Regions from separate parts of the Maricaulis sp. ABE4_448 genome, predicted to be linked through region 3. Evidence: predicted binding sites of a transcription regulator. Region 3 holds the regulator's gene; each other region holds the start of a gene.

Region 1 (4,172 bases), on a different contig from region 3:
CGAGCACCTGGGGATGGAATTCCGGCATTTCGTCCAGGAACAGAACCCCGCGATGCGCCAGTGAGGCCTCGCCGGGCCGGGCGCGCATGCCCCCGCCCACCATCGCTGCCATCGAGGCCGAATGGTGCGGCGAGCGGAAGGGACGGGTCCGCGTCAGCCGGCCGCGCTCGAGCAGGCCGGCGACCGAGTGGATCATCGAAACATCGAGCAGTTCTTCCGGTGCCAGGGCGGGCAAGAGGCCCGGCAGGCGCTCGGCCATCATCGACTTGCCCGAGCCGGGCGGACCGACCATGAGGAGATTGTGATGCCCGGCAGCAGCGATCTCGAGCGCACGCTTGGCGGCTTCCTGGCCGCGCACCTGTGCGAGGTCGGGTCCCGTGCCGGCATCGAGCAGTTCACCCGGTACCGGGCGGGCGAGCACCTGGGTGCCCTTGAAGTGGTTGATCAGCTGGATCAGCGTCGCCGGTGCAAGAATGGCCAGATCGCCGCCGGCCCAGGCCGCTTCGGCACCGCTCGCTTCCGGACAGATCAACGACAGGCCGGCCGCGTTGGCGGCAACCGCCGCCGGCAGCGCGCCGGGCGACGAGCGGATGCGCGCATCCGCGCCCAGCTCACCGAACACGAGATGCCCCTCGACCGCGTCCTTGGGCAGAATGCCCATTTCCGCGAGCACGCTGACAGCGATCGGCAGGTCAAAATGCGCGCCCTCCTTGGGACGGTCGGCCGGCGCGAGATTGACGATCAGCCGCTTGGACGGCAGCGAAAGCCCCAGCGCCGCAAACGCCGCTCGCACCCGCTCCCGGCTTTCAGTGACCGCCTTGTCGCCCAAACCGACGACCGAGAAGATCGGCTGCTGGCCACCTGCCACCTGAACTTGTACGTCAACCAGGCCCGCTTCGGCCCCGTCGAACGCCACCGATGTCGTTCGCGCCGCCATGCTTTCTCCCTGACGAACCGGGAAACAGAATCGGCGAGCAGCCGCATGTGTCGCAGAATCCCACTCATCGTGCCATTCTGCCACAACCACCCGTCGACCACCCTAAAGGCCTATTATGACAGGGTTTTCCACAGACCCTGTCCACACCCGGATCAAAACAGGAACACAGAGTGAACGAATACACCTGACACGTCAAGCGTGTATTTTACGCCGCCAGCTTTTTCGCGACACAATCCCAGAAAACGGCGCAGGTATCGATCCCGGAGAAGCGTTTGAGCTCCTGCACACCGGTCGGCGAAGTGACGTTGATTTCCGTCATCCGGCCGCCGATCACATCGATCCCGACCAGGACCAGACCCCGCTCGCGCAGGATCGGTCCGATCGCAGCGCAGATGGCGCGGTCGGCGTCATCAAGATCGGACGCCTCGGCGACACCGCCGACATGCATGTTCGATCGGGTCTCGCCTTTTTGCGGTACGCGGTTGATCGCACCAACCGGCTCGCCATCGATCAGCAGAACGCGCTTATCGCCCTTCTCGACCGCCGGCAGGAAGGCTTGGGCGACGACGGGTTCACGCGATTGTGCAAAGAACATTTCCAGCAGCGAGGAGAAGTTGCCGTCACCGGGGCGCAGCCGGAAGACACCCGCGCCGCCATTGCCGTAGAGCGGCTTGATGATGATGTCGGAATGCGTGTCACGAAAGGCGCGCAGCGCGCCGATATCGCGCGAGATCAGCGTCGGCGGGATCAGGTCCGGGAACATCAGCGGCAGAATCTTTTCCGGACTGGAGCGCACCCAGGCCGGGTCGTTGAGCACCAGGGTCCGGCCCTTGAGAAATTCCAGGATGTGCGCGGCGGTCTGGTAGGCCATGTCGAAGGGCGGGTCCTGGCGCATCAGGACGACATCGACATCCTCGGCCAGGTCCAGCATGACCGGCTCGCCGAGATCGGCATGATTGCCCTGCTCGTGCCGCACAGTCACCGGACGCGCCCGCGCCAGCACACGGCCCTGCAGCCAGACCAGCTGGTCGGGATGGTAGACGAAGAGCTCGGCGCCGCGGGCCTGGGCCTCTTCCATAAGGGCGAACGTGGTATCTGCATCCACATTCACCGTCTCGATCGGGTCCATCTGGACCGCAACGCGCATGGTCATCAACGTGTCTCCGGGGCACCCAGCAATTGCGGTCCGGAGTTAGGGGTTTCCACCGCCGGATCAAGAGCCGGACGCGCTTCCCCTTCACACACTTCTGCCCGCAGTTCGCCGCGGGCCGGCAGATCTGTGGGCACGCCGTCAATGCGCACATATGTGATCACTTCTTCCACACCCTCAACCAGCGCGGCGTGTCCGGCAGCACGCTCGAGCTCGGCCCGGTTGCGGGCAACGCCAAGCAGGTAGACACGGCTGGCCCGGGTCTCGACATTGAAGTTTATCGAACGGATCTCCCGATCGGCTGCCAGGCGCGCATTCACCCGCGCGGTGATCTGGCCGTCGCGCACCCGGTTGCGGAAGCCGTCTCCCGGACCGATCTCCAGCTCGTTGGCGACATTGCGCACGGCGACCGACGACCAGGCGAGGCATTCCGCCATGCGCCGGTCGGATTCCCGCGGCACGGCGCCGGTCAGAAGCGCGATCCCCTCGGTGACCTCCACATCGACCCCGTCAAGCACATAACCTTCGGTGCGCAGCATCGCCGCCTTGATCGAGACGGACGCATTGGTGTCGTCGAGCTGGCGGCCGATGGAGCGCTCGTCCTGCACCGTTGAACAGGCGGTCAACAGGGCGAAGACAGGCAGGGCCAGAATGCGGAACATGGGGACACTCTCCAGTCGAATCGTGCGGTTCACTCTACGCGATGGGGCGCGCAAGACCACGCCCCGGTTCCCGGCCCGGCTGCACGCGCCGCGTCAGATCAGGCTGACCGCGCCATCGCCGGGGACCCAGGCCGCGCGATGATGCACCGGAAGCCGCCCCGGCGCGACCAGAAACAGATCATAGCGTACAAACAGCGCGCGGAAGCGGGCATCGTGCCGGGCAAGCCAGAGACTGGCCGCCCGTTCGATGCGCTGGCGCTGGCGCGGACCGACGGAGTCCCGCGCTTCGGCGACCGACGCGCGCAGCTTGACCTCGATGAAGGCGATGTATTCACCGCGGCAGGCAACGAGATCCACCTCGCCGGCCGGTGTGCGGGCGCGGCGGTCGAGCAGGCGATAGCCCTTGGCCGCCAGCCAGGCCATGGCCAGCCATTCCGCCCAGCGGCCGCGCGCTTCTGCCGCCTGCCGGGCCCGGCTCACCCCTTCTCCCGCAGCGCCAGGGCGCGGGCATAGACATCGCGTTTGGCCCAGCCGGACTGGGCGGCGATCTCTGCCGCGGCATCCTTGACCCGCATCTCGGCGAGCACGCGCTTGAGTGCTGCATCGATGCGCGCTTCGTCCCAGCCGCTCTCGCTGGGCGGTCCGATCACGATCACGACCTCGCCGCGCGGCGGGCCGGCCTCGGCATAATATTCCGCCAGCCCGGCGAGCGTGCCGCGGCGCGCTTCCTCGTGCAGCTTGGTCAGTTCGCGGCAGACGGCGGCCGGCCGGTCGCCCAGCACCTTTGCCATGCTCGCCAGACAGGCTGGCAGGCGCGACGCCCCCTCATAGACAACCAGACTGCCCGGCGACCGGCCCATTTGCGCCAGCCAGGTCTCGCGGGCACCGGTCTTGGGCGGAGGGAAGCCGGCAAAGGTGAAACAATCGGTCGGCAGGCCGGCAATAGCCAGCGCCGCCAGTACCGCGGACGCGCCGGGGATCGCGATCACCGGGTGACCGGCCGCGATGACCTCGCGCGCCAGCTTGAAGCCGGGATCGGAGACGAGGGGCGTGCCCGCATCGGAGACCAGCGCGATCCGCTTGCCCGCTTCCAGCGCCGCCAGGATGTGCGGCCGGACCTTCTCGCCATTATGGTCGTGATAAGGCTGCAGTTCGGCCCGGATGCCATAGGCGTCGAGCAGGCGGCGGGTGACACGGGTGTCCTCGGCCAGAACGGTCTCGGCGGCTGCGAGTACGTCGAGCGCGCGCAGGGTGATGTCGCGCAAATTCCCGATCGGGGTGGAAACCAGATAAAGGCCCGGCTCCAGTGCTTGCCCCTTTCCACCCGGCCAGATAGCTTCGCGAGAAATGTCACCGGGTAGTCCGCTCATGCCGTCCGTCATTCTTTCGCGTTTTCATTCCTGTCTTTCCAACATGACACAAA
Region 2 (4,172 bases), on a different contig from region 3:
GGCTTAAGGCTCCAATTTCTATGCCCGCAGGCCATCGCGGCGGCCTGTCATCAAAATTTGATGCGTAAGACCTCCCCTTTGTGTAAGATTGAAGTTGGTGATTCTCCGCCGACGGGTGCGGTATCGCCGACCAGAAAGCTAGTTAGTAGATAGACAGATAGAAAAGAAGTGAGAGCCGAATGAAAAACAACCGACTTCGAGGCTGCTCTTTGCAATAAATTTGCATGGGTTTAGCCTCCAAAATACGGAGGCGACTTGTGAAAGTTGCTATTGGAAAAGACTTCGATGCGAATATCGAAGTTACAGAGTTTTACACCACTCGAGCATGGCTTGTTCGGGGATCGTTCATTACTGCTGCCCTCGCTTTGCTTGGGTCGGGTGCTTACGGGCTGTTGGCATCAGATTGGTCTGCCGTGTTCCGGGTTTGGAATATTTCTGGACCGGTAATGACCTTCCTGATGGGCCAATACTTCTCGACAGGAAAGCGTCAGCTGGAATAGGTGCAAGTTGGGTACTCGCGTCCAGATGGATTTGTCAGATCGTTCCTACGACCGCCTCAAGCGGCTGAAGGAAATTTCTGACTCTTCTTCGTATTCCGAGGTAATGCGGGACGCCTTGCGGCTCTACGAGTACTTGCTCAGTGCGCATGCCGACGGCTCATCCTTCATCATCAAAAACGGGGATGACGCCAAGAAGGTCGATATATTCTTACCCATATAGCCAATTGTTGGCGCGTCAGAACTGATCGACGAGAATGGTGCGGCCGTCCGGGTCTTTCAGCACGAAATGCGCCGGGCCCTCATCGCCGGACGTGCCGGTTTCCGGCTCGACACCCTTGTCCTTCAGCGCCTTTTCCAGCGCGCGGGCATCGGACGGGTTGAAGGTGAGCAGATCCTCTTCGAACATGCCTTGGAACAGGCCGATCTTGGCCTCGCCGCTCTTCAGGATCAGCCAGTTCTGCTCGACATCGCCGTCAAGCTTTTCAAACCCCAGCGCCTCGTAGAAGGCCAGCGATTTGCGGATATCCTTCACCGCCAGCGAAACCGAGAAATGTCCCAGATACATGCGCGTCTCCTGCCGTCTCCGGGTCACAGGCTAGCGGCAGAGTTCCAGGAAGTCTCGGAGAAACGGTAATTTATCCTTCCCCTTGATGGGGAAGGGGGACCGCGCCGAAGGCGTGGTGGATGGGGTGGCGGCGAGGTATCGGCAAACGCACGCAGAACAACGGACCACCGGGGTTCACCCCTTCCGGCCCAGCGCTACGCGCTGGCCCACCTTCCCCATCAAGGGGAAGGATGGTTCACAAACACCCGTAGACCGCCTCGATGATGCGCGTGGGGCGGGGGTCACCGGCGAGATAGTGCTGCTGGCGGTTCATCACATAGGCGCCGGTCAGGCGCCGGACCGGATCGGCGAAGGCACAGGACCCGCCCCAGCCGGAATGGCCCACGGCCTCCGGCGTCGGGCCGTAGAATTGCGTGCGGGTATTGCGCATCACGCCGGCCGCCCAGGACAGATCGAAAGGCAGCACCTTGTCGGGCCCGGCAACGCGCTCCTTCACCAGCGCCTCCAGTGTCGCCGCCGACAGGAAGCGCTTGTTGTCCAGCTTGCCGTCGAGCGCATAGACGCCCATCAGGCGTGCCAGGGCAGACGCGGTCGCATGGGCGTTGGCGGCGGGAAACTCCGCCTTGCGCCATTCCGTGGCGCCGCGGCGGCCAGGCGAGGACCAGGCCTTCAGGAAGGCCAGTTCGCGCGGCCGCGTCCGCTCGCCCAGATCGGGCACCTGGCGGGGCATGGCGTGCTCGGCCGTGCGGGCGTGCTCGCTTTCGGGCAGGCCGACATGGAAGTCGATCCCGGCCGGCCCGCAGATATCCTCGCGCAGGATGGCGCCGATCGACCGGCCGTCGGTACGGCGCGCCAAGGCATCGGCGATGAAGCCGAAGGTGACCGGGTGATAGCCCGAGCCGGTGCCCAGCTCCCACAGCGGCGCCTGGCGGGCCAGGCGATCCTCGATCTTGGCAGCATCGAACCAGTCGCCCGCATCCATCTCCTCGGCGATGCCCGACAGGCCGGCCTGGTGCGACAGCGCCTCGGCCACCGTGACCCGCGACTTCCCGCCCGCGGCGAATTCCGGCCAGTAGTCGGCCACCGGCAAATCGTACTGCAGGAGACCGCGATCGACGAGTTTGGCCATGACCAGCGCGGCAACCGCCTTTCCAGTTGAATAGACCGGCACCAGCGTGTCGGCCTGCCAGTCCCGCGATTTCTTGCGGTCGGCCCAGCCGGCATGGATGTCGACGACCGTCTCGCCATCAATGCGCAGGGCGAAACCGGCGCCGATCTCGTCCTGATCGGACCAGTTGGCGAGAAACGCGTCGCGGACGGGCTCGAAACCCGGCGCAACATGGCCGTGGACGGCGGGGAGTGTGTCGGTGGTCATGACGATCTGGCTAACCCGTTCCGGGGCACCCGAGCAAGGGCGATACTGAGGCGTCGCCGCCGTGCCTAGATCGCTTCGGCCTCATAGCGCACCAGGGGCTGGCGCAGCACATCCGCCGCGGCGACAATCGGCAGTTCCGGCGCCTTCCATTCATGCGCCCGCATCACGACGGAGACCGTGGCCGCCACGGCGTGTTCGAGCGCGGCTTTCGGTTCCGCTCCATTGACGATGGCGCCGACAAACGCCGCCGTCAGAACGTCGCCCGTGCCTTTCGGCGCATCGGGGATGCGTTCATGCGTGACCAGCCACGCCTCGCCATCGTCGACATACATCACGCCGATCTCGCCATGCCGCGGCAGGGAGGTGACAATCGCCGGACAGTCGAGCGCGCGCGCCGCGCGCACCATCGAAGCCAGATCGGTCAGCTGGCGCCCGGTGATATGGCCGAGCTCGAAAGCGTTCGGCGTCACCAGGTCGGCGCGGCTGACCAGCTGGTCCTTGATGCCGGCGGCGATGGCGGGCGGCACATAGAGCCCGCCCGGCGCATCGCCCATGATCGGGTCGACGACGACGATCGGCTCCCGGGCAAAGGCTCGGACACCGCGATTGACCCGCGATCCCTTGCGCACGACATCAATCACCGCGGCCGTATCGAAGATCTGGCCGACATCGGCGAAGTAGCCGGTCAGAACGACATCGGTGATGTCGAGCAGGCCCTGGTCGGAAATGCCGGACAGCACGCCCTGGAACATGTCCTGTTCCACCGGCCCGCCGCCGGGCGGTCCCCATCCGGGCTGGCGGCCATAAAGCACGGTCGGCACGAGCATGGTGTCGATGCCGGCCGCGTTGAGCACGCGCTCGGACACGCCGCCGCCCACGCGGGAGGCCGCCACGAGACTGGAAAGGATCAGCGCCATCGGCATGGTAAGTATGCTATATCCGATTTTCCCAAGAGCTGAAGCCCCATCCGGACCCTGTATGCGCCGACTGATCCGCTCCGCCCTCTTCGTTCCCGCCTCCAAGCCCCGCGCCATCGAGAAGGCCGCCCATGTCGGCGCCGACCTCCTGATCCTGGACCTGGAAGACGCTGTGGGTCCGGACGAAAAGGACGAAGCCCGCGCCCGGGTCGGGGAAGCACTCGACAGCTGGTCGGCCTCCGGCGCAATCCGCGCGGTGCGGGTCAACGCGGCCGATACAGCCTGGAATGCCGCCGACATGCGCGAAGCGGCCCGGGCCGACACCATCGTTCTGCCCAAGGTCAGCCAGGTGGGTGATCTGCACGCCGCACGCAGCGCGTTAAACACGCATGGGACCTCCATCCCGATCTGGGCCATGGTCGAGACGCCGCTGGGTGTGATGAATCTCAACGGCATTGCCGGCGCGACGGGGACCGGGCTGGCCGGCCTGATCGCGGGCACCAATGACCTCGCCAAGGACCTGCGCTGCACGGCCGGGCATGACCGCCTGGCGCTGGTGCCGCACCTGGCCGCCATTGTGTGCGCCGCGCGGGCCCGCGGGCTTTACGCGCTGGACGGCGTCTACAACCAGTTCCGCGACCCGAAGGGCTTCCGCGCCGAAGCTGAACAGGGCCGCACGCTGGGTTTTGACGGAAAGACACTGATCCATCCCGGCCAGGTGGACCTTGCACATCTGTATTTCGGCCCCACCTCTGCAGAGCTGGAACGGGCCGCCCGCATTGTTGCCGCCTTCGCCGATCCCGAGAACGCCGGAA
Region 3 (4,172 bases):
CATTCCGCCGTCCGCCATGTCGGTCCTGCCCGTCAGGCGCTGGGTGTACGCACGGTGTTCAACCTACTCGGACCGCTTTCCAACCCGGCCGGTGTGAAGCGGCAATTGCTGGGCGTCTATCACCGCCGCTGGCTGGTCCCCATGGCCGAGGCACTGCGCGATCTGGGCTGCGAACACGCACTGGTCATTTGCGGCGCGGACGGGATGGACGAGATCACCACGACAGCATCGACCCATATCGCCGAACTGCGCCAGGGCCGGATCGACACCTTCGACTTCCATCCCGGCGAGGCCGGCATTGCGCTCGCGTCCGAAGAAGACCTGCGCGGCGGCGATCCGTCCTATAATGCAGCCGCCATCAACCGCCTGCTCGACGGCGAGACCGGGCCGTTCCGTGACATCGTCGTGCTTAATGCCGGCGCCGCCCTTCTGGTGGCGGGCAAGGCGGCGACGATTGCCGAGGGCGCCGGCCTGGCAGCCGCAGCCCTTGATGACGGACGCGCCCGCACCACGCTTGACCGCATGATTGCCATTTCCCGGGGCGACGCCTGATCATGACCGACACACCCGACACCCTTGCCCGCATCGGCACTTACAAACGCGCCCATATCGAGGCCTGCAAGGCCGAGCGTCCGCTTGCCGAGATCGAGGCGAAAGCCCGTGACGCCGCGCCCGTGCGCGGTTTTCTTGACGCGCTTAAAGCCGCCGCCCGCACTGACGGGCTGGGTCTCATCGCCGAGATCAAGAAGGCCAGCCCCTCCAAGGGGCTGATTCGTGCCGACTTCGATCCGCCCGCCCTCGCTCGCGCCTATGAAGCGGGCGGTGCAGCCTGCCTGTCCGTCCTCACCGACGGGCCCAGCTTCCAGGGCGCCGACGTCTTTCTCGGCGCCGCCCGTGATGCCGCCGCCCTGCCCGCCCTGCGCAAGGATTTCTTGTACGACACCTACCAGGTCGCCGAAGCGCGCATGCTGGGCGCGGACGCGATTTTGGTGATTCTCGCCGCCGTCGACGATGACACGGCCCGGCGCCTCTCCGACGAGGCCGAACGCTGGGGCATGGATGTCCTCGTCGAGGTCCATGACGATGCTGAGATGGAGCGCGCCCTCGATCTAAACGCGCCGCTGGTCGGCATCAATAACCGCAATCTGCGCACATTCGAGACCTCGCTGGAAACCTTCGAACGCCTCGCCCCACATGTCGGCTCCGGCCGTTTCCTGGTTGGCGAAAGCGGGATTTTCACGGCCGGGGACGCCCGCCGTCTGCAGCGGGCCGGCGCCCGGGCGCTCCTGGTCGGCGAGAGCCTGATGCGTCAGGAGGATGTCACGGCCGCGACGCGTGCGCTCATGACGCCGCCGGGCGGCGCTTGACGCGCCTGAGGAACACTTATAGAACAAACGGCAGAATTCCTGATTTGTTCCCGGCGTGAATCGTGTCGGGATTCGTCCAGACGAGGGCCTGTCGTGCTGACCCGGAAACAGAACGAACTCCTGCTCTTTATCCACAAGCGGATCAAGGAAACGGGCGTGTCGCCCTCCTTCGACGAGATGAAGGCTGCCCTGCAGCTGGCCTCGAAATCGGGTGTGCACCGGCTGATCACGGCGTTGGAAGAGCGCGGTTTCATCCGGCGCCTGCCGCACCGGGCCCGCGCCCTGGAAGTGCTCAAACTCCCCGAATCCGCCGCCAGCGCCAAGGCGCCGGTGCCGCCGGGCGATCTTGGCCCCAATGTCGTGCGCGCCAATTTCAACAAGCCGGAAGACAGCGAACGTGAAACTACGGTGGAGATCCCGGTGCTCGGACGCATCGCCGCCGGCGTGCCAATCTCCGCGATCCAGCACGAGACCGACCGCCTGCCCATCCCGGCGGACATGATCCGCGGCGGGGAGCATTTCGCGCTCGAGGTCAAAGGCGATTCGATGATCGAAGCCGGCATTCTCGATGGCGACACCGTGCTGATCCGCCGCTGCGAATCCGCCAATACCGGAGACATCGTCGTGGCGCTGGTGGATGACGAGGAAGCCACGCTGAAGCGCCTGCGCAAGAAGGGCGGCTCGATCGCGCTGGAAGCGGCCAATCCGGAATACGAGACCCGGATCTTCGGCCCCGACCGGGTCAAGGTACAGGGCCTGCTGGTCGGCCTGATCCGCAAGTATCACTGACGGGCCAGCGCCTGTACCGGAGGCAATCTGCCGTTCGGGTGCCGCCCCTCTGCCTTGCCTGAATTGATCCGATCTATCTGAAGCGATCCGGACGGGTCGTCCGGCGTGTGTGCCAGGGCGAGCGCGTATCGCGCGGCAGGACATGGTTGATGACGAGCTCACCGCTCGCCGCTTCCCGGATCAGTGCCCCGCCCTGCCTTGCCAACACACTACCGTCGATCACACGGGCGGCACAGGTGCGGATCCGGTGGTCCGGAATGCGCACCCGCGTCACGATCAGCCCCGCCAACCGGCAATCCTCTGCCAGGCTCTCCAATCCCTCGAGCAGCGCGAACACGGTCCCTCCCGCTGTGCGGCCGGTGCATCCTGTATCGTCGCAAGCCAGCGTCAGGCGGACCGGCCGCTCGTGCTCCCCCTCGGCCTCCAGGAAGACCCGAACCGGAAAACGGCTGCGCCGGCGGTCGCTGACCGCCCAGCCCTCCGCCTCATCCCCCTGAGCCAGCACGACGCCGTCACGCGTTACGAAGAGATCCGGACGAGGCCCGCTCGCCCAGATCGCGATCGTGACCAGCATCACACCGATCCCCGGCGCCCGCCACAGCCCCCGCGCGGCACAGGCAATGGCAAATCCGCAGCCATAGAGCGCCAGCACCCATCCCGGCGCGGACGGTATCGCGCGCTCCGCACCCGGCCAGTCCGCCACCATGTGGGCCAGCGTCAGAACCAGGTCGAGCCCGAATCCCATGACAGCCAGCGGCACACCGTCCAGGCCCAGCGGCATCAGGAACAGCGCCAGCACACCGGCCGGCATCACCAGCAGGGTGAAGACCGGCATGACGATAAGATTGCCGACCAGCCCCCAGGCCGCGACGCGGTGAAAGTGAAAAGCGGCAAAGCCCGATGTCGCGACACCGGCGACCAGGCTGGTCATGCCCAGCCCGCCGAAAAATTGCCGCAGGCCCCGGCCCGGATCGAGCGGCGCGGGCGGCGGCCGCTTCGCCTGCCAGACCTGCGCCGCAGCGATCAAGGCAGCCACGGCGGCAAAGGACATCTGGAACCCTGGCGTGACCACGGCTTCCGGCGTCAGGAGGAGAACGGCCGTCATGGCGATGGCCAGCGTGTGGAAGGAGAGCACCCGGCGCCGGGCCAGAAGCGCGCCCAGCGCCGAGACCGTCATGATGAAGGCGCGCTGGGTCGGGATGGCCCCGCCCGACACGGCGAGATACATCGCCGCGGCGGCCAGCGCCGCCAGGGCCGCCGGAACGGCAGGATCGTGACGCCGAGACCAGCCGCCCAGCCCGGCCGCCATCATGCGCACGGCAAAGAAGACACCGCCGGCGAACAGTCCCATATGCATGCCGGAAATCGCCAGCATATGCCCCAGCCCCGCATTGCGCAGGGCGTCGACATCGGCCGGGTCCAGCCGCGAACGGTCGCCGGTCAGAAGCGCTGCCGCGAGCGCGGCCGAGCGTCCGGGAAGCTGTTGCGCAATGCGTTCGGCCATCCGCCAGCGCAGTTGCGCGATCCAACGCCGGACCCGCTCCTGTTCGATCTGCGGCCCTGGCTGCGCCGGTGCAACGGCGTATCCGGTTCCCGCGATACGGGCGAAGAAAGCATGAAAGGCAAAATCATAGCCGCCCGGAATCGCGGCCGGCCGCGGCGGCGACAGCACCGCCTCCAACGAAACCGGGTCGCCGGGCCGCAATTCCCCCGGCTCGCCCAGCACCCGCACGGAATAGCCAGACCTCTCATCCGTGGCCGGAACCCGGATCACCAGCCTTTGCCGGCCGCTGCCGCTGCGCTCGATCGCGCCAAGCCAGCCGGTGAGCGGCACCACATCGTTACGCGTATCGATCGCGGGAATGACCGCCGCGCCGGCGATCCGCGCTTCGGTCCGCATCTGCCCCGCCAGAAGCCCCGCGGCGAAAACGGCCGTCAGCAAGGCGAAACGCCGGAACCGGTCCGGGCCACGCCAAACAGCGGCAAGGCCAAGCACCAGGGTTACGCCAGCCAGCA
Region 4 (4,172 bases), on a different contig from region 3:
CTCATCTCGTCCGGATCAGTCGCCGCAGAACCCAAAGACCTGCGCAAGGAAGACCTCCTCGGCCTCGGCAACGGCCACGACATTGCCCGCGCCGCCAAGACAGATCACAAGCCGCTCAGCTCGCCCCTTCACACCATGTTGCCATCTTGCCGCCGGCAAGAATCCGGCTGCTAGCGAGACGCACCCCTCTATATCGCCTCCCGATATATCGATTGACGTTATATCGGGAGGCGATATAGTAACGATGTTGGAGGCCCGATGTCCGATTCCCTACCGCCGGTGAGTGAAGCGATGTTCTACATTCTGATCGCACTCGCCGAACCCAGGCACGGCTACGCCGTCGCACAGCAGGCAGAAAAGATCAGTGCCGGACGCGTCAGCATTGGACCGGGCACGCTCTATGGCGCCCTGACGACGCTCACCGAACGCGGATGGATCGCCAGAGCCAGCTCTGAATCCGGCAACCGGCGCAAGACTTTCCGGCTCACGAAGACCGGCGCTGCGGCGCTTGGCGAGCAAATCAGCCGGCTGGAAGAGATGGTCGAACACGGACAGCAGGCGCTGGCGCTGATCGGAAAGGCGGACTGATGACCCACGAACAGGAACGGACAATCTGGCGCATCGGGGTGTTTTTCATGTGGCAAGACAGCGCCGAAGCCCGCTGGCTTGAGCGCATGGCCCGCGATGGCTGGCACCTTGTCGCTGTGAAAGCGTATTTTCTGTTCAAGTTTGCCAAGGGCGAACCCTGCGAGGTCCGCTATCATCACGACTTCATGTCCGAAACCACCCCGGACTATGCGGTGTTCTGTGCTGACGCGGGGTGGGAGCTGGTGTGTACCTGTCATTCCTGGGTGTATGTACGCACCCGGCCCGGCAGCGAGGCGACGGTCGATTTCTTCACCGACGCACCATCGCAGATCGTCAAATACCAGCGCGTCGCGCAGTCCAGCGCTATCATCAGTGCCGTCGTGACCTTGCTGACACTGGCGCTGCTGTACTGGATGCAGGGTTTCAGCTTCCTTTTTGGTGTGGTGGCAGCGACCCTGGCCGGCCTCGCGGCAACGGAATACGTGCTGGTACAGCGCAAAATCGAACGTCTTCGACGCAAAGCCTCTGTTTGAGACCGCCGCCTCCCGCCACAACGGTGTCAGGAAGCGCGTGTCACTGACTGGACGCTTGGGCGGCATGGCCTTATGTGAAAACAGTATACGCCGCAGGACACAGACGATTTCGTTCTCATAGTGTTCCGCGCCTTTACTTCGGTTCAAACGGGATTCAGCTCGGTCATGGCGCTCGACAAAATCCGCGTGCAGGGCGCACGCGAGCACAATCTGAAGAATGTTTCCGTCGAGCTGCCGCGTGACAGCCTGATCGTGTTCACGGGCCTGTCGGGCTCGGGCAAGTCCTCGCTCGCCTTCGACACGATCTATGCCGAGGGCCAGCGACGCTATGTGGAAAGTCTGTCGGCCTATGCGCGCCAATTCCTGGAGCTGATGGCCAAGCCGGACATGGACTCGATCGAGGGTCTGTCTCCGGCCATCTCCATCGAGCAGAAGACGACCTCGAAGAACCCGCGCTCCACCGTCGGCACGGTGACCGAGATCTACGACTATATGCGCCTGTTGTGGGCGCGCGTCGGCGTGCCCTATTCGCCCGCCACCGGCCTGCCCATCGAGAGCCAGACGGTGAGCCAGATGGTCGACCGGTTGATGGCGCTCGACGATGGCAGCCGCCTCTATCTGCTGGCGCCCGTCGTGCGCGGCCGCAAGGGTGAATACCGCAAGGAATTCGCCGAATGGCTGAAGGCCGGCTTCCAGCGCGTGAAGGTGGATGGCGAGTTCTACACGCTCGAGGAGGTCCCCGCGCTCGACAAGAAGTTCAAGCACGATATCGACGTTGTGGTGGACCGGGTGGTGATCAAGGAGGGCCTTGAAAGCCGCCTCGCCGACAGTCTGGAAACCGCGCTACGCTTGGCCGACGGTATTGCCGTGGCCGAGTCGGCCGACCGAACCGACGAGAAGGGCAAGGCCGAGCGCATGATCTTCTCGGAGAAGTTCGCCTGCCCGGTCTCCGGTTTCACCATCGAGGAGATCGAGCCGCGCCTCTTCTCTTTCAACAATCCGGTCGGCGCCTGCCCGACCTGCGACGGGCTCGGCCAGTCGCTGAAGTTCGACGAGAATCTCGTCGTACCCGACGGCGACAAGCCCTTGTCCGACGGTGCCATAGCGCCCTGGAGCCGGGCGACCTCGAAACTCTACCAGCAGACGCTGCAGGCGCTGGCCGGCCATTTCGGCGGCGACATGTTCACGCCCTGGCGCGACTTGCCGGAGGATTTCCGCAAGGTCGTGCTGTGGGGCACGAAGGAAGACGTCACCTTCGTCTATGAGGACGGGCTTCGGAAATTCGAGACGAAAAAGCCCTTCGAGGGCGTGATCCCCAACCTGCAGCGGCGCTGGCGCGAGACGGACAGTAGCTGGGTGCGCGAGGATCTCGCCCGCTTCCAGTCCTCCCAGCCCTGCGAGACCTGTGGCGGCCGGCGCCTGAAGCCGGAAGCGCTGAGCGTGAAGATCGACGGCCAGGACATTTCCGACGCCTCGAAACTCTCCATCCGCAAGGCTGAAGAATGGTTCACCGCGGTCTATGAGACACTGTCGCCGAAGGACAAGCAGATCGCCGAGCGCATCCTCAAGGAGATCCGCGAACGCCTGAAATTCCTGGTCGATGTGGGTCTGGACTATCTCACCCTCGACCGTGCCTCGGGCACGCTGTCGGGCGGGGAAAGCCAGCGCATCCGCCTGGCCAGCCAGATCGGCTCGGGCCTGACCGGCGTGCTCTACGTGCTCGACGAGCCCTCCATCGGCCTGCACCAGCGCGACAATACCCGCCTCTTGGAAAGCCTGCAGGGGCTGCGCGATCTGGGCAATACGGTCATCATCGTCGAGCATGACGAGGAAGCCATCCTGACCGCCGATTATGTCGTCGATCTGGGTCCCGCAGCCGGTGTGCATGGCGGTGAAATCGTCGCCGAGGGCACGCCCAAGGAAGTCATGGCCAATCCGAAAAGCCTGACCGGCCAGTATCTTGCCGGCACGCGCCGTATCGAAGTGCCGGAGAAGCGCCGCAAGATCGACAGGAAGCGCACGGTGAAAGTCGTCGGCGCGACGGGCAATAATCTCAAGGGCGTGGATGCGGAATTCCCGCTCGGCGTGATGACCTGTGTCACCGGCGTGTCCGGCGGCGGCAAGTCCACCCTCACCATCGAGACCTTCTACAAGGCGGCGGCCCGCAAGCTCCAGAAAGCCCAGCAGGTTCCCGCCCCGCACGACCGCGTCGAGGGGCTCGACCGGCTCGACAAGGTCATCGATATCGACCAGTCGCCGATCGGCCGCACACCGCGCTCCAATCCGGCAACCTATACCGGCGCCTTCACGCCGATCCGGGAATGGTTCGCGCAATTGCCCGAAGCCAAGACCCGCGGCTACAAGCCCGGCCGCTTCTCCTTCAATGTGAAGGGCGGGCGCTGCGAGGCCTGCCAGGGCGATGGCGTGGTGAAGATCGAGATGCACTTCCTGCCCGACGTCTTCGTCCCCTGCGATGTGTGCCACGGCAAACGCTTCAACCGCGAAACGCTGGAAGTGCAGTTCAAGGGCAAGTCGATCGCCGATGTGCTGGACATGACGGTCGAGGAAGGCGCCGACTTCTTCAAGGCCGTGCCGGCCGTGCGTGACAAGATGGAAACGCTCAAACGCGTCGGCCTGGGCTATGTGAAGATCGGCCAGCCGGCCACCCAGCTCTCCGGCGGCGAGGCCCAGCGGGTCAAGCTCTCCAAGGAGCTCTCCAAGCGCGCCACCGGCAAGACGCTCTACATTCTCGACGAGCCCACCACGGGCCTGCATTTCGAGGATGTCCGCAAACTGCTCGAAGTGCTGCACGAGCTCGTCGATGCGGGCAATTCCGTCGTGGTGATCGAGCATAATCTCGACGTCATCAAGACCGCCGACTGGCTGCTCGATCTGGGCCCGGAAGGCGGCGACGGCGGCGGCGAGATTGTCGCCCAGGGCACGCCGGAAGACGTCGCCAGGGTCGAGGCCAGCTGGACCGGCCGCTACCTCGCCCCGATGCTGGAACGCGACAGGGAGTTGCGGGCAAAGGCGGGGTAGGCGCAGGGCGCC

The links. The regulator LexA, encoded in region 3, represses DNA repair genes until DNA is damaged. The targets are predictions, from matches to a motif close to ATGTTCCNCTTGTGTTCC.
Region 1: a site for LexA is predicted at 1,087-1,104, ahead of ACXAJV_RS01120 (YifB family Mg chelatase-like AAA ATPase). Genes of this name have one in related genera too.
Region 2: a site for LexA is predicted at 1,208-1,225, ahead of ACXAJV_RS00400 (VOC family protein). Genes of this name have one in related genera too.
Region 4: a site for LexA is predicted at 1,231-1,248, ahead of uvrA (excinuclease ABC subunit UvrA). Genes of this name have one in related genera too.

What each region holds. Positions count from the first base shown of each region.
Region 1 is NZ_JBSWXX010000001.1:210,177-214,348, reverse strand. Features, by position in the region: gene ACXAJV_RS01120 (YifB family Mg chelatase-like AAA ATPase) at 1-937, opposite strand, end outside; gene gshB (glutathione synthase) at 1,143-2,090, opposite strand; gene ACXAJV_RS01110 (BON domain-containing protein) at 2,090-2,749, opposite strand; gene ACXAJV_RS01105 (YraN family protein) at 2,843-3,229, opposite strand; gene rsmI (16S rRNA (cytidine(1402)-2'-O)-methyltransferase) at 3,226-4,119, opposite strand.
Region 2 is NZ_JBSWXX010000001.1:77,389-81,560, forward strand. Features, by position in the region: gene ACXAJV_RS00395 (hypothetical protein) at 258-500, shown strand; gene ACXAJV_RS00400 (VOC family protein) at 736-1,065, opposite strand; gene ACXAJV_RS00405 (serine hydrolase domain-containing protein) at 1,301-2,440, opposite strand; gene ACXAJV_RS00410 (PfkB family carbohydrate kinase) at 2,506-3,363, opposite strand; gene ACXAJV_RS00415 (HpcH/HpaI aldolase/citrate lyase family protein) at 3,419-4,172, shown strand, end outside.
Region 3 is NZ_JBSWXX010000003.1:422,247-426,418, reverse strand. Features, by position in the region: gene trpD (anthranilate phosphoribosyltransferase) at 1-552, shown strand, start outside; gene trpC (indole-3-glycerol phosphate synthase TrpC) at 555-1,367, shown strand; gene lexA (transcriptional repressor LexA) at 1,461-2,156, shown strand; gene ACXAJV_RS11050 (ComEC/Rec2 family competence protein) at 2,230-4,172, opposite strand, start outside.
Region 4 is NZ_JBSWXX010000002.1:456,452-460,623, reverse strand. Features, by position in the region: gene ACXAJV_RS08675 (PadR family transcriptional regulator) at 259-588, shown strand; gene ACXAJV_RS08670 (DUF2812 domain-containing protein) at 588-1,121, shown strand; gene uvrA (excinuclease ABC subunit UvrA) at 1,287-4,160, shown strand.